One region of the Serratia sp. KH_031 genome, then DNA from elsewhere that is predicted to be linked to it. Evidence: predicted binding sites of a transcription regulator. Region 1 holds the regulator's gene; each other region holds the start of a gene.
The links. The regulator LexA, encoded in region 1, represses DNA repair genes until DNA is damaged. The targets are predictions, from matches to a motif close to TNCTGTATGTACATACAGNA.
Positions count from the first base shown of each region.

Region 2: a site for LexA is predicted at 3,081-3,100, ahead of uvrA (excinuclease ABC subunit UvrA). Genes of this name have one in related genera too.
Region 3: a site for LexA is predicted at 2,186-2,205, ahead of dinB (DNA polymerase IV). Genes of this name have one in related genera too.
Region 4: a site for LexA is predicted at 2,016-2,035, ahead of AC3ISQ_RS13765 (DNA translocase FtsK 4TM domain-containing protein). Genes of this name have one in related genera too.

Region 1 covers NZ_CM174496.1:4,376,962-4,381,702, reverse strand. The annotation lists gene plsB (glycerol-3-phosphate 1-O-acyltransferase PlsB) at 1-536, opposite strand, end outside; gene AC3ISQ_RS19765 (diacylglycerol kinase) at 664-1,035, shown strand; gene lexA (transcriptional repressor LexA) at 1,159-1,767, shown strand; gene dinF (MATE family efflux transporter DinF) at 1,859-3,196, shown strand; gene zur (zinc uptake transcriptional repressor Zur) at 3,183-3,695, opposite strand; gene AC3ISQ_RS19745 (sugar O-acetyltransferase) at 3,939-4,511, shown strand; gene AC3ISQ_RS19740 (tetratricopeptide repeat protein) at 4,532-4,741, opposite strand, start outside.
Region 2 covers NZ_CM174496.1:453,180-457,920, forward strand. The annotation lists gene AC3ISQ_RS02040 (hypothetical protein) at 1-96, shown strand, start outside; gene uvrA (excinuclease ABC subunit UvrA) at 140-2,968, opposite strand; gene ssb1 (single-stranded DNA-binding protein SSB1) at 3,238-3,780, shown strand; gene AC3ISQ_RS02055 (transporter substrate-binding domain-containing protein) at 4,190-4,741, shown strand, end outside.
Region 3 covers NZ_CM174496.1:3,875,520-3,880,260, forward strand. The annotation lists gene pepD (beta-Ala-His dipeptidase) at 1-1,077, shown strand, start outside; gene dinB (DNA polymerase IV) at 1,112-2,170, opposite strand; gene AC3ISQ_RS17420 (glycerophosphodiester phosphodiesterase family protein) at 2,373-3,269, shown strand; gene nqrM ((Na+)-NQR maturation NqrM) at 3,319-3,546, opposite strand; gene AC3ISQ_RS17430 (FAD:protein FMN transferase) at 3,557-4,579, opposite strand; gene nqrF (NADH:ubiquinone reductase (Na(+)-transporting) subunit F) at 4,580-4,741, opposite strand, start outside.
Region 4 covers NZ_CM174496.1:3,060,659-3,065,399, reverse strand. The annotation lists gene trxB (thioredoxin-disulfide reductase) at 1-887, opposite strand, end outside; gene lrp (leucine-responsive transcriptional regulator Lrp) at 1,483-1,980, shown strand; gene AC3ISQ_RS13765 (DNA translocase FtsK 4TM domain-containing protein) at 2,101-4,741, shown strand, end outside.

The DNA of each region.
Region 1 (4,741 bases):
TGTTCAGTCGCCATACGGCGCAGGGAAACGGTACTCGAGAAACGAACAAAACTGTCGCGTCCCAGCCACAATACGGCGAAGAATTTCTGTACCCCGTTCAGCAGACGTAAATGAGGTGTACCTTGACCTTCACGACCCGGAGAGCGGCCAAACATCACCGAAACCGGCAACATCTGAATATCCAGCTCCGGATTATTCCGGTGCAGATCCAGATAATCATGGAATAGTTTTACCGACTCTTCTTTCGGCGTGTAGTAACGGAACACGCGTGGGCCATCGTGAATAAACACGTAGCTTGGCAGCACGGTACCGTCGATCTCCAGCGGGTTTAACGGATCGGGGAGATCCTGCGCCAAACACTGGGCACGCATGGTCAGTAAGTCCGCCTTGGAATTGTATGGCAAAACATACAAAATCGGGCGTGAAGGATCGAGCTCCAGTTCCGCGATCGGGTCTGAAGGAATAACTTTGCTTCTTACCAACAGTTTTAGCGGTAAGTTCAATAACTTATAGTATATTTTACGCCAACCTGACATAACGACATGTAGCCTCTTGTTAGCAATGCGCCGCAAGCATACCAGAAACTGATGTGCAGATCTGTGGTGTTAAAAAAGCAAGAACCGTTAAAATTATGGCTCATCTCAAGAAAAGAGAATATTTAAGATGGCAAAGCAGCAAGCAACTGGCCTGACTCGGATTATCAAAGCGGCGGGTTACTCTTATCAAGGGCTCATCGCAGCGTGGAAGAATGAGGCTGCGTTTCGCCAAGAGTTGGTGATGACCGTGATGGCGATCATCATCGCGATTTGGCTAGATATCGGCGTGATAGAGCGCATTTTACTGATTGGTTCGGTGGTGTTGATCATGATTGTCGAGATACTCAATAGTGCGATCGAAGCGTTAGTTGATCGCGTGGGGACTGAGTATCACGAGCTTTCTGGCCGAGCAAAAGACATGGGGTCGGCGGCGGTTTCGCTGGCGATTATTCTCGCTTTGTTCGTTTGGGTTTCTGTTCTGTGGCAGCACTTGTTTTGAGCCAGATAGAACAATGTTGCGAGACATCTCGCTAATCACTGATTTTAATTCATTCTTAGGTTCCCAATCCTTATCTACCTGTATATACTCACAGCAAGACTGTATAAACAAACAGGGGGCGGAATGAAAGCACTAACTACCAGACAGCAAGAGGTCTATGACCTGATTCGCGATCATATTTCACAGACGGGTATGCCACCAACGCGTGCCGAGATCGCAATGCGTCTGGGGTTCCGCTCACCCAATGCGGCGGAAGAACACCTGAAAGCCTTGGCGCGTAAAGGGGTGATTGAGATTGTCTCTGGCGCTTCACGCGGCATTCGTCTGTTGATGGAAGAGGAAGAAGGGCTGCCATTGGTTGGGCGTGTCGCGGCGGGTGAACCGCTGCTGGCACAACAACATATTGAAGGGCACTACAAAGTTGATCCTTCACTGTTTAAACCGAACGCTGATTTCCTGCTGCGAGTGAATGGTATGTCGATGCGCGACATCGGTATTCTCGACGGCGATCTGCTGGCGGTGCATAAGACGCAAGACGTGCGTAACGGCCAAGTCGTTGTGGCGCGTATTGATGATGAAGTGACGGTCAAGCGTCTGAAAAAACACGGCAATGTGGTTGAGTTACTGCCAGAGAATAGCGAGTTTGAGCCGATCGTGGTCGATCTTCGCCAGCAAAGCTTCAATATTGAAGGTTTGGCGGTGGGTGTGATTCGCAACGGTGACTGGATCTAAACTGCACAACCCCTGCTTTTAATCGCCCCTTGTCTGGGGCGATGTCTTTTCTGTATGAACTCATCGTATTACCACGGGAACATTTTTGATGATGCGCCTATTTTCCCCCTTCTTCAGCGATACCGATAAAGCCCTATGGCGGCTAGCACTACCGATGATTTTCTCCAATATCACCGTGCCGCTACTCGGCTTGGTGGATACGGCGGTGATTGGTCATCTGGATAGCCCGGTTTATCTCGGTGGCGTAGCGATAGGGGCAATGGCGACCAGCTTCCTGTTTATGTTGTTGCTGTTTTTACGTATGAGCACCACTGGGTTGACGGCGCAGGCGCTTGGGGCACAAAACCCACAAGCATTGGCTCGTGCCTTTATGCAGCCGATGTTGCTCGCTGTATTGGCGGGGCTCGCCATTGTTCTGTTGCGTCATCCGCTGATTAATCTGGCATTGCATATTGTTGGTGGTGATGCCGATGTTTTGGCGCAGGCAAGGTTATTCCTAGAAATCCGCTGGCTCAGTGCGCCAGCGGCATTAGCCAATATGGTGCTGCTGGGTTGGTTGCTCGGCGTGCAGTATGTGCGAGCCCCAGTGATTTTACTGATTGTCGGTAACTTGCTGAATATCGTGCTAGATATTTGGCTGGTGATGGGGCTGGGCTGGAATGTGCAGGGTGCTGCGACGGCAACGGCGGTCTCGGAATACGCGACGCTACTGTTGGGCTTATGGTTGGCTTGGCGCGTGATGAACATGCGCGGGATTACATGGGCGATGCTACGGCATGCGTGGCGTGGAAACTTACGGCGTTTGCTGGCGCTGAATCGCGACATCATGCTGCGTTCACTGCTGCTACAACTGTGTTTCGCTTCGCTAACCATTCTTGGCGCACGTTTGGGCGGCGAGATTGTGGCAGTCAATGCAGTGCTGATGAATCTGCTGACATTTACTGCCTATGCCTTGGATGGTTTTGCCTATGCGGTAGAAGCACATTCCGGCCATGCCTATGGTGCGCGGGACGATCGCCAATTACATCGAGTATGGCGCGCTGCCTGTCGTCAGGCGGGCGTAGTGGCGTTGGGATTTGCTGTGGTTTATACCGTTGCAGGGCAACATATTATCGCGGCACTGACCTCGTTACCGGAGTTACGCGTCTTGGCGGAGCACTACCTGCCGTGGCAGATAGTTTTACCGTTGGTGGGTGTATGGTGTTATCTGTTGGACGGAATGTTTATCGGTGCGACTAAAGGCGCTGAAATGCGCAACAGTATGGCAGTTGCTGCGGCGGGATATGGCTTAACATTGTTGGTTCTGCCCATATTGGGCAATCACGCACTCTGGTTAGCACTGGCGGTTTTCTTAGCGTTGCGTGGTTTGGCGTTGGGTTGGATCTGGCACCGCCATAACGTGTGCGGTACCTGGTTTACTTCTTCTTAATGACAATGCTGTGATCGTGCTCGCCACAGTCGTGCTTGCTATCACAGGCCTCGACCTTCACACATACGGAGCATAAACCGTGAGCTTCAACAACGCTGTGGCGCAGGACGAATCCTGACTCTTGCGCCAGCGTTTTCAAGGTATCCTCAACTCCTGCGGTAGTGCGTTCAGTCACTTGGCCGCAGCGATCGCAAATAAACAGCGCCGAAGTATGCATTGGTTGTTCAAAGTGGTGGCAAAGCACGTAGCTGTTAGCTGACTCAACGCGATGAATAAAGCCTTGTTCCAGCAAGAAATCCAATGCGCGGTAGACCGTTGGCGGCTTAGCTTGTGGTTCGGCAACGCGTAACAGATCCAACAGATCATAAGCGCTGATCGCACCGGGTTGCTCTGTCATCAAGCGCAATACTTCCTGCCGTTGTGGCGTCAGTCGCACGTTGCGTTGCAGGCAGATTTTTTCTGCCTGAGCGAGCAGCTTTTCCTGATTGCTTGAGGTCATGGCAATATTCCCAGTGCGTAAAAAGCTGATTTTAACATGTTTCGTGGCAATCGCCGATAGTCACGCTATTTTCCCGGCCAATGACGCATAAAAGGGTAAGTTGCCAATAAAAATGCGGAAGAGATCACAACTTCTATTTACCCAAGACAAGCAGATCAACTTTACCCTATTTTGAGTTAGGTAATGCTGCGAGCCCGCGCTATAACGCGCAGCGAAGATGTCCCGATTTCTTGGAGCGACCCAATGACTGAAAGAGATAAATTATTACGTGGTGAAGTGTACAACAGCCGCGATCCAGAGCTAATTGGTCTTTATCACCGTGCCAGAGCACTCACCAAGCAGCTTGGTGCGCTGGATTCACATCAAACCGATGAGAAAGCGCGTTTGCTGCGTGAGTTGTTCGCTGGTTGGGGCGACGAAAGCTGGATCGAAACGCCTTTCTGGTGTGACTATGGGCAGCATATTACCATCGGTAGAAATTGCTTTATCAACGTCAATGCGGTGTTTCTCGACTGCAATACCATCACCATCGGTGACAACACGCTGATCGGCCCCAATGTACAAATCTACACGCCAAGCCATCCGTTAAAAGCCAGCGAGCGTTTTACTGGCAACCCTGATTTCCCATTCTATACCTCGGCGCAGCCGGTGGTGATTGGCAGTAACGTGTGGATTGGCGGCAATGTGGTGATCTTGCCCGGCGTCACCATTGGTGATGACACCACTATCGGTGCAGGCAGTGTGGTGACCAGCGATATTCCCGCCAATGTGCTGGCGTTAGGACAGCCGTGTAAGGTGATCCGCAAGCTGGAATAATGTGCCAACTTGCGGTGTTTTTAAGACTCAGGATGACTCTCGATAGCGGCGGCCAAGTCGCGGTATTCTTCACAGTCGGTACCGCAAAGGGTTTTAATCACCGCAAGTTGTTCTTTGGCTAACTCTGGTTGGCCTTTGATCATATAAGCTTCCCCCAAATACTCTCGAACTTTCAGGTAGTTTGGATCGAGCTTCACTGATTGTAAGTAATAGCCGATGCCTTCGTCGGT
Region 2 (4,741 bases), 910 kb from region 1:
GGCTATAACGCGTGGCTGCCGTTCTATTATTCACCGACGCTGGAGTTTGTTGTCGGTAATCCCGCACGGGCGACAAAAGTCAGCAGCAGGCGTTAGTTGCGGGTGCGATGTAAAGCTAAAGCACCCGCAGAACGGAGCGTTATTTTTTCAACAACGGTTTGAGGAAGCGAGCGGTGTGCGAGGCTTCGCAGTTCGCCACAGTTTCTGGTGTACCTGCTACCAGAATCTGGCCGCCGCCGCTGCCGCCTTCTGGTCCTAGATCGACAATCCAGTCCGCGGTTTTAATCACGTCCAGGTTATGCTCGATGACCACGATGGTGTTACCCTGATCGCGCAACTGGTGCAGTACCGCCAGCAGTTGTTGGATGTCGGCAAAGTGCAGGCCGGTGGTGGGCTCATCGAGGATATACAGCGTCTGACCCGTGCCGCGTTTTGACAGTTCACGCGCCAGTTTCACCCGCTGCGCTTCACCACCAGACAGCGTGGTAGCAGATTGCCCCAGACGAATATACGACAGACCAACGTCCATTAGCGTTTGCAGTTTACGCGCCAAGGCGGGCACCGCATCGAAGAAATCGCGTGCTTCTTCGATGGTCATATCCAGCACTTCGTGAATGCTTTTGCCTTTGTACTTTATCTCTAGCGTTTCGCGGTTATAGCGTTTGCCTTTGCAGTGATCGCATGGCACGTAGATGTCTGGCAGGAAGTGCATTTCTACCTTGATCACCCCGTCGCCCTGACAGGCTTCACAGCGGCCACCTTTAACGTTGAAGCTGAAACGTCCTGGGTTGTAACCACGGCTGCGTGATTCCGGCACCCCGGCGAACAGTTCGCGCACTGGGGTAAAGATGCCGGTATAGGTCGCCGGGTTGGAACGTGGAGTACGACCGATCGGGCTCTGATCGATGTCGATAACTTTGTCGAAATGCTCCAAACCGGTGACTTCACGGAACGGTGCTGGTTCGGCAATCGTCGCGCCGTTAAGCTGGCGTTGAGCGATTGGGAACAGAGTATCGTTAATCAACGTCGATTTACCGGAGCCGGACACGCCGGTAATACAGGTGAATAACCCGACCGGTAGCGTCAACGTCACGTCTTTTAAGTTGTTACCGCGTGCACCGCTCAGTTTCAGAACTTTGGTCGGATCGGCAGGGACACGTTCCTTCGGAATGGCAATTTCACGTTTGCCACTCAGGAACTGGCCGGTCAGCGATTCCGGCTGCGCCATGATGTCTTCGACTGTGCCTTCGGCCACGATCTGACCGCCATGCACACCCGCACCGGGGCCGATATCAATCACGTGATCGGCGGCGCGAATAGCATCTTCATCGTGCTCGACCACAATCACCGTGTTGCCGAGATTACGCAGGTGGATCAGCGTCTCCAGCAGGCGTTCGTTATCGCGCTGATGTAGACCAATCGATGGCTCATCCAACACGTACATCACACCGACTAGACCGGCACCGATCTGGCTTGCCAGACGGATACGCTGTGCTTCCCCACCGGACAGGGTTTCTGCCGAACGTGACAGCGAGAGGTAATTCAGGCCGACGTTAACCAAGAACTTGAGACGATCGCCGATTTCTTTCAGCACTTTTTCGGCGATCTGAGCGCGTTGCCCACTCAACTTCATATTTTGGAAGAAGGCCATGGCGTGGCCGATACTCAGCTCGGAGATCTCCGGTAACGTGGTTTCCTCGACGAACACATTACGCGCCTCTTCACGCAGACGCGTTCCGCTGCACGAAGCGCAAGGACGATTGCTAATGAACTTGGCTAGTTCTTCACGCACCGCGCTGGATTCGGTTTCTTTATAGCGGCGTTCCATGTTGTGCAGCACGCCTTCGAATGGGTGGCGGCGCACGGTAGTGTCACCGCGATCGTTAACGTATTTGAATTCGATGGATTCTTTGCCGGAACCGCTCAGCACCGCTTTCTGGGTGTTGGTATCTAGGCTATTGAATGGCGCTTCTACGTCGAATTTATAGTGCTCCGCCAATGAGCGTAGCATTTGGAAGTAATAGAAGTTACGACGATCCCAACCGCGGATAGCACCGCCAGCCAGTGACAGCTCTGGATTTTGCACCACACGTTCAGGATCGAAGAATTGTTGTACACCCAAACCATCACAGGTCGGGCACGCGCCAGCTGGGTTGTTGAACGAGAACAGGCGCGGTTCCAACTCACGCATGCTGTAACCACAGATTGGGCAGGCGAAGTTGGCGGAGAACAGCAATTCTTCCGCTTTCTCGTCGTCCATATCGGCAACCACGGCGGTGCCGCCGGACAGTTCCAGCGCGGTTTCAAATGATTCCGCCAAGCGTTGCGCCAGATCTTCACGCACTTTAAAGCGATCGACGACTACTTCAATGGTGTGTTTTTTCTGTAGTTCTAGCTTAGGGGGATCGGACAGATCGCACACTTCGCCGTCGATACGGGCACGGATGTAACCCTGTGCCGCCAGATTTTCCAGCGTCTTGGTGTGTTCGCCTTTACGATCTTTGATAACCGGAGCCAGCAACATCAGGCGTTTGCCTTCCGGCTGATTGAGCACGTTATCGACCATTTGGCTGACGGTTTGCGCCGCCAGTGGGACATGGTGATCCGGGCAGCGTGGTTCACCGACGCGAGCGAACAGCAAACGCAGATAATCGTGGATCTCGGTAATAGTGCCGACGGTGGATCGCGGATTATGCGAGGTCGATTTCTGTTCGATAGAGATAGCCGGAGACAGACCTTCGATATGGTCAACGTCTGGCTTCTCCATTAATGAAAGGAACTGGCGTGCATAGGCAGAGAGCGACTCGACATAACGGCGCTGCCCTTCGGCATACAGCGTATCGAAAGCCAATGATGATTTACCGGAACCGGATAAGCCAGTGACCACGATCAGCTTGTCGCGCGGGATAATCAGGTTGATGTTTTTAAGGTTATGGGTTCGAGCACCACGAACTTCGATATTGTCCATTTACACTTCCCGTCTTGAAGATCTCTCACCGTACTTTTGCAGGTGGTTCTGTGACCTAACGCGCAAAAAACCGGCACAGCCAGTACGAAACGCATAATTATGACACAAAAAAACCTGAATGAATATCCAGTATCTAAATGCAATCTTGTCGATCCTGACGGTAGTTTTGGAATACAATCCGCAGTTATGATCACGAGTGTTGTTTAGTGTTCCGCGTGATAGACTTACTCGTTTATACTGTAAAAAATTAACTCATCAGGAGAGTTCTCATGGCCAGCAGAGGCGTAAACAAAGTCATTCTTGTCGGGAATCTGGGCCAAGACCCTGAAGTTCGTTACATGCCAAATGGTGGCGCGGTAGCCAACATTACCTTGGCGACCTCTGAAAGCTGGCGTGATAAAGCGACTGGCGAGCAGAAAGAAAAAACAGAATGGCACCGTGTGGTGTTGTTCGGCAAGCTGGCTGAAGTGGCGGGTGAATACCTGCGTAAAGGTTCTCAGGTTTACATCGAAGGTGCTCTGCAAACCCGTAAATGGACCGATCAGGCTGGCGTAGAAAAATACACCACCGAAATCGTGGTTAACGTGGGCGGCACCATGCAAATGTTGGGTGGTCGTCAAGGCGGCGGTGCTCCAGCCGGTGGTGGTCAAGCGGCAGGTGGTCAAGGTGGTTGGGGACAACCTCAGCAACCACAAGGTGGCAACCAGTTCAGCGGTGGCCAGCAGCAAGCTCGCCCTGCTCCAGCACAGAACAGTGCACCGGCGACGAGCAATGAACCCCCAATGGATTTCGATGACGATATTCCGTTCTAAGGTTGATCTTAGAATTCTTTAGTAAAAGAAACGCGTAAAGACCCCGAACTTTCGGGGTTTTTTATTAGTGAGTTCAAGCCGAGCGATAAGAAATAATCCGGTGATTTTCTAGATGTTTTATACTTCACCATGATAAATACAAGCTATTTCTGAGGTATGCTATCTTTGATGGAATATCTTGAAAAAGAGACTGTGGCTGATATTTTTTACAGCAGGATTACGTTATCGTTTCACTTCTGTTTTGTTCGTTCTAGTTAACAAAAACGGTATCCTGATATCAGGTAGTGGGCTGAAATTGTTATAGATTTTAGTGTTTCAGTATGAAGAGAATGCCAACGCTGCGTCTCAAGATTAAATTAAGTCTGTGATAGGTTATTGGCATAGTTGTTTTTATTTAGGAGCCCATTCCTTGAATAATATTTCGCGCGTTATCCTTTGTACGATCATGCTATTTTTGTCGCTGACATCTCTTTCCTCCTCGGCGGATGAATGGTCGTTGCTGATGCGCACTTCTACTTCGGCACTCCCTCCGTTGAACACCACGCCGGAGCAGCATCGATGGCTGCAAAAAAAACAAACACTGGATGTGGGTATTTTAAATGATGATGCGCCTCCCTATGGGCTCCGCACGCTGAATCATGATTATGAGGGTTTAAGTGCCGACTATATTGGTCTGGTTGCCGCACAATTAGGGCTCAAGGTTAATCTTGTTCCATTCGAACATCGTGATGATATGTGGCACGCCTTGGATAATGGCGACATTGATTTGATCCCCAGTGTTACCGCATCGGAGGTGGAGGGACGTTATGAGATGTCTCTCTCTTATGCCAGTGAACAGCCGGTTCTGGCGGTAAAAACCAATGAATTACAGTCTCTGCCAGCTGATTTGGCGGGGACGAGTGTCGCGATGGCCGCCGGTTATATCTCATTAGCGGAAGTAAAACGTGTGTATCCCAATGCG
Region 3 (4,741 bases), 500 kb from region 1:
GACGATAGCGTAGAGCACGGTCCGCTGGAAGTATTACTGACCATGACCGAAGAAGCTGGCATGGATGGTGCCTTCGGCCTGCAACCGAACTGGCTGCAAGCGGATATTCTGATCAACACCGATTCAGAAGAAGAAGGCGAAATCTATATGGGTTGCGCCGGTGGTATTGATTTCATCACTACCCTGCCATTGCAGCGCGAAGCAGTTCCTGCCGGTTACCAAACACTGAAGCTGACCATCAAAGGGTTGAAAGGTGGTCACTCCGGTGCTGATATTCACCACGGTCTGGGTAACGCCAACAAGCTGCTGGCGCGTTTCCTGTTTGGTCATGCCGAAGAGCTCAGCCTTCGCCTGCTGGAGTTAAACGGCGGTACGCTGCGTAACGCCATTCCACGTGAAGCCTTCGCCACCGTGGCGGTACCTGCCGCTAAGGTTGATGCACTGAAAGCGCTATGCACAAGATATCTCGGTATTTTGCAAAACGAGCTGGCGGCCAAAGAGAAAAACATCACCGTATTGCTGGAAGAAACTACCAGCAGTGCTCAGGCAATGACAGCCACTAGCCAACATGCTTTCATCGCGCTGCTCAACAGTACACCAAACGGCGTTATTCGCATGAGTGACGCGGTAAAAGGCGTGGTTGAAACTTCATTGAACGTCGGTGTTGTCACAACCACCGAAGGCGAAGCACAAATCATCAGCCTGATCCGTTCATTGATCGACAGCGGTAAGAATTACGTGGTGGGTACGCTGACCGCATTGGGTCAACTGGCTAAAGCGAATGTCGAAGCCAAAGGCAGTTACCCAGGCTGGCAGCCAGACGCCAATTCACCAGTGATGCATTTAGTTCGTGAGATCTATCAAGATCTGTTCAATAAAACGCCGAACATCATGGTGATCCACGCGGGTCTGGAATGTGGTTTGTTCAAAAAACCGTATCCGAACATGGATATGGTATCGATTGGGCCAACCATCACCGGGCCACACTCACCGGATGAACAGGTTCATATCGCAAGCGTTGGGCAATATTGGACGTTGCTGACCGCCTTGCTGAAAGCGATTCCTGAACGCGCTTAATGCATCGAATCGGGGATCTCAATGGTCCCCGTTTTTACCAAGGCAATAGCAACTGCCGCTCTATTTGCGGATCGAGCAAAGTGACATGCAACCCCACCAACCGTACCCCGCGCCCTTCCCGCCGCTCTTGCCACGCCTGTTTAGCGACCTTCAATAAATCGTCTTTATTCAGTACTGGCCAAACGTGTTCTTGTGTCGTCTGTTGGAAATCCTGAAATTTCAGTTTCACGCCCTGACGAGCGATATGCAGATCCGGTTTGACCTTACGTAAACGCACTTCCAATTCTGGATACAGTTTTTCTACAATCAGCGTTTCGCATTCCTCCCAACTGTGGATATCCTGCGCCAAGGTACGCTCGACACCGACCGATTTACGCAGCCGCTCCGACGACACCCCTCGCTCATCAATCCCCTGACAACGTTCCCAAAGCACACGACCAAACTTGCCAAAGCGTTTCAATAGCATCGCCAGATCGCAAGTTTGAACATCCGCACAGGTATATAATCCCATCTCTTCCAGTCGTTTGGCGGTTACTTTGCCAACCCCGGGGATTTTACCCAGCGGTAATTGCTGTAAGAATTCAGGGACCAGCGCTGGCGTTATCACATATTGCCCATTGGGCTTATTGATATCGGAGGCAATTTTGGCAAGGAATTTTATCGGAGCTACTCCCGCCGAGGCGGTAAGTTGTAACTCGTTAAAGATAGTCTGGCGAATTTCCTGAGCAATTAATGTTGCCGAGCCGTTACACAGCGAGCTTTCGCTCACATCCAAGTAGGCTTCATCCAAGGAAAGTGGTTCGATTAAAGCAGTGTAGCGAGCAAAAATCTGACGAATATGTTGCGAGGCCTCTTTATAGGCATCCATTCGTCCCGGCAATAACTTCAACTGCGGACAAAGTTTTAACGCCATCGCCGTCGACATCGCACTGTGCACACCATAGCGACGAGCCGGATAATTAGCGGTGCTGATCACCCCACGTCGCTCGGCACTACCGCCAATCGCCAATGGAATATCGCGCAGACTGGGATTGTCACGCATTTCCACCGCTGCGAAGAAGCAGTCCATATCGACATGAATGATTTTACGCATCGTCCCCTCCAATATTACTGTATAAGTATACAGTTGAATATTGAGAATTCAAGTTCTCCTATAGGCCTAACAAATGCGAATAATTCTCACTTATTGACAGCAATAATCGAGTTGTTAGAAAAGCTTAATTTTTCAATAGTATGATGTCAGAAAATCCTGACTACACACGACCAATAATCTTACGCACAAGAAGGTGCTCGCTATGCATAAACTGTCCAACTATCTGTTCGCTTGCGTCCTGACGTTACTCTCCGCCGCCGCTAACGCAGCAACCATGCATGCTCCAGCCATTATTGCCCACCGGGGTGGCACCGCAGATGCCCCGGAAAATACCATCGTCGCCATACAGACCGCATTGAAAAATCGTGCGGATGCCATCTGGATAACTCTACAACAGTCCAAAGATGGCGTGATCGTGTTATATCGTCCATCCGATCTAAAGGCGCTGACCGATAAAACGGGCCCAGTTTCCGCTTATACCGCGGCTGAACTCGCTAAAGTGGATGCCGGCTATTCGTTTGGCAAAGAAGAAAATTATCCTTTCCGCGGTAAAGAGATAGGTATTCCCACGCTGGAACAGGTACTAAAAACCTTCCCGAAAGTGACTTTCTATCTGGATATTAAATCCCCAGATGCCGATCCCACTGAGTTTGGGAAAATATTACTGACGACTCTGAAACAAACCGACAGTTTGCAACGCACCCGTGTTTATTCTACGGATACCCAATATCTGACCGCGCTACCGAAAGAAATCCAGCGTTTTGAAAGCCGTGATGAAACGCGCACTCTGCTGGCTAATATCACCATGGCGCATCAGTGTGATATCAAACCGGATGCTAACAAGCCACGCTGGTATGGCCTGGAATTAAAGCGTGAAGTGGAAGTGGTAGAGAAATACACCTTGGGTGAAGGACGTTCTAAGGCATTTCTGACTTGGGATAAAGAATCGTTCGACTGTTTCCGTTCTAAAGGCCCCGCGCACATCATTCTGTTCGGTATTAATACACCACAGGATTACCAGCAAGCACTGGCTTTAGGTGCTGATGGCGTGATGGTTAACTCGCCAAAAGATGCGCAACAATTCCGTAGTCTGAAGTAATTCTTAAGAAAACAACCCGGTGGAAATGAACCCCCGGGTTATCATCACATCAAATAATGCGGTGCTTTTCCAATTGCTGCTGACGCTGCGCTTCTTTCGCCATGCGTTTTTTACGAGCGTCGCAAGGTTCAGGGCAGTCGCAAACTTTATCCATCCCCAATGCGGTAATGCCGCCGCAGCTTCCCTGTAAGGTTTTGCGTTTAAACACGTAGCCCAGAGACATCCCGCCAACAATCAGCAAAAACAGAACGAAACTCGCTATAAATACCGTTAGCATAATCGCCTCACTAACCCTTTTTATTCAGATAAGGTTTGAACGCTTCTGAATAACGCTCCTCAAACCCCTGATCGGTTTTCACGATCATAAACACCGGGATGCCCAACAGGTTAGCCAATGCCATACCGCGCTCTGGCCCCATCACATTGAAACCGGTCGATAAGCCATCTGCGGCCATACATTCTGGGCTAAGTACCGTAACAGACACCAAACGATGATGGATAGGTTTGCCAGTAATCGGGTCGATAGTATGAGAATAGCGCACCCCATCCTGTTCGAAATAATTCCGATAGTCACCGGAGGTGGCAATCGACATATCCCCCGGCTGGATCACCAATTGTGCCTGCTGTTCCGCCCCTGCCGTTGGGCGTTCGATAGCAATACGCCAAGGTTGTTGCTCACCGTTACTCCCTTTGGTTCGCACCTCGCCGCCAACATCAACCATATAATTTTCAACGTGTTGCGATTGCAAGTAATGCGCTACCACATCCACGCCATAACCCTTGGCGATGGAGGAAAGATCGACATACAGTTCAGGAATACGTTTGATCAACATATCTCCTTCAACCGCTAATTTGTCGATCCCCGTCCAAGCACGGCGCTGCTCCAGTTCCACAGCACTGGGCACTTTATCCGGCCGACCTTCTGGGCCGAATCCCCATAGGTTGACCAATGGCCCAACGGTGACATCAAGCGCACCGTCGGTAACACGGTTGATGCGCATCGCTTCACGCACCACCGTCGCCGTCGCGGCAGAAACAGCGAATGGCTTATCGACTTCACGGCTGGCATTGAAGCGGCTCAGTTCGGAATCAGGCCGATAGGTGGACATCTGATCGTTCACCAGCTCCAAACGTTCATCAATCGCCGCCTGGAGTTTTTCAGCCGATGGCGTACCTTCACCCGTCACATAGCGGATCGAATAATAAGTCCCCATCGTTTTACCTTCGAGGTTGACTTGTTCCGGTCCACAACCGACCAGCAACAGGGCGATCCACATCGCCCCGAATCCCTTCATTGCCATTACACGCATTTAGCCACCAAAGTCATCAAGCATGATGTTTTCGTCTTCAACACCCAGATCTTTCAGCATTTTGATTACGGCGGCGTTCATCATCGGTGGCCCACACATGTAGAACTCACAGTCTTCCGGTGCCGGATGGTTCTTCAGGTAGTTTTCCAACAGAACGTTATG
Region 4 (4,741 bases), 1.3 Mb from region 1:
GCTTGGCGATAGATATGGTCCATCACGTCACCCGCAGCGAATACACCTGGGATGTTGGTTTGCGTTGCGTTACCGTGAATGCCTGACTGCACTTTGATGTAGCCGTTTTCCAGCTCGAGTTGGCCGCCAAAGATTGCCGTGTTCGGGCTGTGACCGATAGCGATAAAGGTTCCTGCTACTTCCAACTCTTTGGTTTCTTCTTGGTCTTTGGTGCTGCGCAGTCGCACACCGGTGACACCCATTTGATCGCCCAGCACTTCGTCCAGCGTATGGTCGGTATGCAGCACGATGTTACCGTTTTTCACCTTTTCCATCAGACGATTGATCAGGATTTTTTCTGAACGGAAACTATCACGACGGTGGATCAGGTGAACTTCTGCAGCGATGTTAGACAAATACAGCGCTTCTTCCACGGCGGTGTTACCACCACCGACAACCGCGACTTTCTGGTTGCGGTAGAAGAAACCGTCGCAGGTTGCACAAGCGGAAACGCCTTTGCCTTTAAATGCTTCTTCTGAAGGCAGACCAAGATAACGGGCAGAAGCGCCAGTCGCGATGATCAGTGCATCACAAGTGTATTCGGCGCTGTCACCCGACAGACGGAACGGACGTTGTTGTAAATCCACGCTGTTGATGTGATCGAAAACAATTTCGGTCTCGAATTTTTCTGCGTGCTCACGCATACGATCCATCAATGCTGGGCCGGTCAGGTCATGAGCATCACCTGGCCAGTTTTCCACTTCGGTGGTGGTGGTCAGTTGACCGCCTTGTTCCATACCGGTAATCAACACCGGGTTCAGGTTTGCACGTGCGGCATAAACCGCTGCGGTGTAGCCAGCCGGGCCGGAGCCCAGAATCAATAATTTGCTATGTTTAGCCGAGCCCATGAATAACCTCTATTTCCCACAATGGCGGACAATGGAATCGATTGTAGGGAAATTACCGCAGTAAAAAAAGCACCGTGGGATGTTGTTAACGATTTGTTTGATAGCTATCGCCTATTAATTATTAATTTGATGTCAAATCCAGCAGCACCGCATTAGGCGAGGGAAGGAATATCAACCCGGAAATGCCACACTTTTGTTAGGTTTATGCCGCTATCTGAACGATTTTTTTACCCAGTGCGAGATAATCAAAAATAGGGTGCAAATTTTTCATGGCGGTACGTTGTTCTGATTTTGCTTCTTTTACTTTGACAATCCGCTGCGCATTTGCGAAAACATCATAGGAAGAAGAAATTATCCCCGTACCTACGGCAAATTGAGTGTATTTACACCGTTGTAGAAGTGACGGGCAATAACGTGTGACAAGATGTTAATTTCTTTGTTCTGATTGATTGCACAGGGTAGACAGACAGGCTGGGCAATCGTGCATGATGGTAATGAAAAACAGATGACAGGCATCGGGTCTGCGCTTGGAATGAGCCCTTACACATCGTTGGCTAGGGTGTGGCAAGTGTAGGGAAAAATAAGAGAGATAATAATGGTAGATAACAACAAGAAACGCCCGGGTAAAGATCTCGATCGAATTGACCGTAATATCCTGAACGAGTTGCAAAAGGATGGACGTATTTCGAACGTTGAGCTTTCAAAGCGCGTAGGTTTGTCCCCAACGCCATGTTTAGAACGTGTGCGCCGTCTTGAGCGCCAAGGTTTCATTCATGGTTACACTGCGTTGCTTAACCCGCATTATCTGGATGCTTCTTTGCTGGTTTTCGTGGAAATCACGTTGAATCGCGGTGCACCGGATGTGTTTGAGCAATTTAACTCAGCAGTTCAGAAACTTGAAGAAATTCAGGAGTGTCATCTGGTTTCCGGTGATTTCGACTACCTGTTGAAAACCCGCGTACCGGATATGTCTGCCTACCGTAAGTTATTGGGCGAAACATTGCTGCGTTTGCCGGGCGTTAACGACACCCGTACCTACGTGGTAATGGAAGAAGTGAAACAGAGTAACCGCTTGGTTATCAAAACACGGTAAGGTGCAGGTGCAAAACCGAATTAAATTCGCTACACTCCTGTTTATCCATACAGTTTCAGCGCCGGGGAAGCTTCTCGGCGCTGTTGCTATATCAGCTAACAGGAACCTGGAGAGCCTTTCTTGAGCCAGGAATATACAGAAGATAAAGAAGTTACCTTGAAAAAACTCAGCAGTGGCCGCCGTTTACTGGAAGCCGTGCTGATTGTGGTAGCTATTTTTGCCGTTTACCTCATGGCTGCGTTGATCAGTTTCAACCCGTCTGATCCTAGCTGGTCGCAGACCGCGTGGCATGAGCCTATTCATAATCTGGGTGGTGGTGTTGGAGCTTGGTTGGCCGACACGCTGTTCTTTACCTTCGGGGTACTCGCCTATGCGATACCGCCGATCATGCTGGTTTTGTGCTGGGCAGGTTATCGCCAGCGGGATACCAGCGATTACATCGATTATTTCGCACTTTCACTGCGCCTGATTGGCACCTTAGCCTTGGTGCTCACCTCCTGTGGGTTGGCGGCTCTGAACGTGGATGATCTCTATTACTTCGCTTCCGGTGGAGTGATTGGCAGCCTGCTCAGCAACGCTATGTTGCCGTGGTTCAACGGCATTGGTGCAACGCTGGCATTGCTGTGCGTTTGGGCTGCGGGTCTGACTCTGTTTACCGGTTGGTCATGGTTAGTGATCGCTGAGAAGATCGGCGGTGCGGTGCTTGGCGTGGCAACATTTGCTACCAACCGCTCACGTCGTGAAGAGCGCTATTACGATCATGACGACGATGATGATGTGCTGGTTGATGAACCTCAGCAGTCAAACTCTCAACCGTTAAACAAAGGCGCAGCAACGGTGGCAGCCGCTGCAAGCGTGGCCTCAGCGGCTGCGATAGCGGATGATGATGTGTTGTTCTCCGCGCCTTCGGTGACAGAAACAGCGAAAGAAGTGGCAGAAGACGCCGCCGATCCGTTATTGAATCATCTGCGGGCTAATGACGGCGATGATGATGATGTTCTGCTTGCTACACAAGCGGCTCCAGCGGTTACCGGACCAGCAGATCCAGTCATTGCACCACAACCGACGACTCCGACAGTAGAGAGTACGGCTCCGCCGCTGTATTCGTTTGAGATCCCAGAAGATGTGCCTGTGCAATCCAATACCCATGTGCGCCCGGCCGATCCTTTCCAGGACGATGACGAACCGCGGATGGGCAATTGGAATGAGCCTGCAACGCCGCCAGTTCGCGAGCCATCACCGTTTGATTTCTCTGCTAAGCAGCCGGATGTCAATATTTCCTCTGCGCAGGCAGAGGGTAGTTTTAGCGCGGTCGATGCCATACCGGCGTTTGGTAACGTGAAACCCACTGAAACCGCGGCGGCTGTTGCGGCCAGTGTGGTGGCTGCAAACACCTTTACACCCGCCTTTACTTCGGGCAGTGATTCACAGGTGAAGCAGGGGATTGGCCCTGAGTTGCCGCGTCCGAATCCGGTGCGTATCCCAACCCGGCGTGAATTGGCTTCTTATGGTATTAAATTGCCTTCGCAGCGTCAGGTTGAGCTAGAACAGCGCGATCGTGAAGAAAACGAAACTTTACCGGCGGTATCTGCAAATCCGCAAGATGATGAAGGTATGCAGGAAGCGGCGCTGCGTCAGGCGTTTGCGCAGCAGCAAAGCCAGCGTTATGGCGAAGAATATCAGCAGGACGATGAAGAGGCGTTGCAAGAAGCCGCGCTACGCCAAGCTTTTGCGCAGCAGCAACAAAACCGTTACGCACAACCGCAATCTGCGGCGCAGCCAATGCGTCCAGCAACTGATAAAGGCAATGCTTTTGGCTTCTCACCCATGGATGATTTGGTGAATGATGGCCCGAGTGAACCGATGTTCACTCTGTCGCCGCAGCTCGAAGAACGTATTGAACGTGAAAGTGAGCAGGAAGACGATGTGCCATTTGGTCAGTTTGAGCCAGCGGCTCCGGCTTACCAACAACCTTTGAATCCTGCGTATCAAGCGCAGCAGCAGCCAGTACACCCCGAACAGCCAACTGCACCGCAGCCACCTGTTTCTTATCAACAGCCTAGTTCTTATCAACAGCCTAGTTCTTATCAACAACAACAGGCTTATCAGCCCCCAGCGCAGACGGCTCCGCAGCCAGCTGCGATGGACAGCCTGATCCACCCGTTCCTGATGCGCAATGATATGCCATTGCAAAAACCGACGACGCCATTACCGACGTTAGATTTGCTGACTGAAGCGCCGAAGGAAGTGGAACCGGTTGATATGTTCGCATTGGAACAAAAGGCACGCTTGGTGGAAGCCAGCTTGGCGGATTACCGTGTTAAAGCGGATGTGGTAGATATTCTGCCGGGGCCGGTCATTACCCGCTTCGAACTGGATTTGGCTCCTGGTGTAAAAGCGGCGCGTATTTCCAACCTGTCGCGTGACTTGGCGCGTTCGCTGTCTACCTCGGCGGTACGTGTGGTTGAGGTTATTCCTGGCAAACCTTACGTGGGGCTGGAGTTGCCAAACGTTAAGCGTCAGACGGTTTACCTGCGCGAAGTACTGGATTGCCCAGCGTTTCAAGATAACCCGTCACCGCTGGCGATCGTGCTGGGTAAAGATATTTCCGGTCAACCGGTGGTGGCCGATCTGGCGAAAATGCCTCACTTGCTGGTAGCCGGTACCACCGGTTCTGGTAAGTCGGTCGGCGTTAACGCCATGATCCTCAGCATTCTGTATAAAGCCACGCCGAAAGAAGTGCGCTTTATCATGATCGACC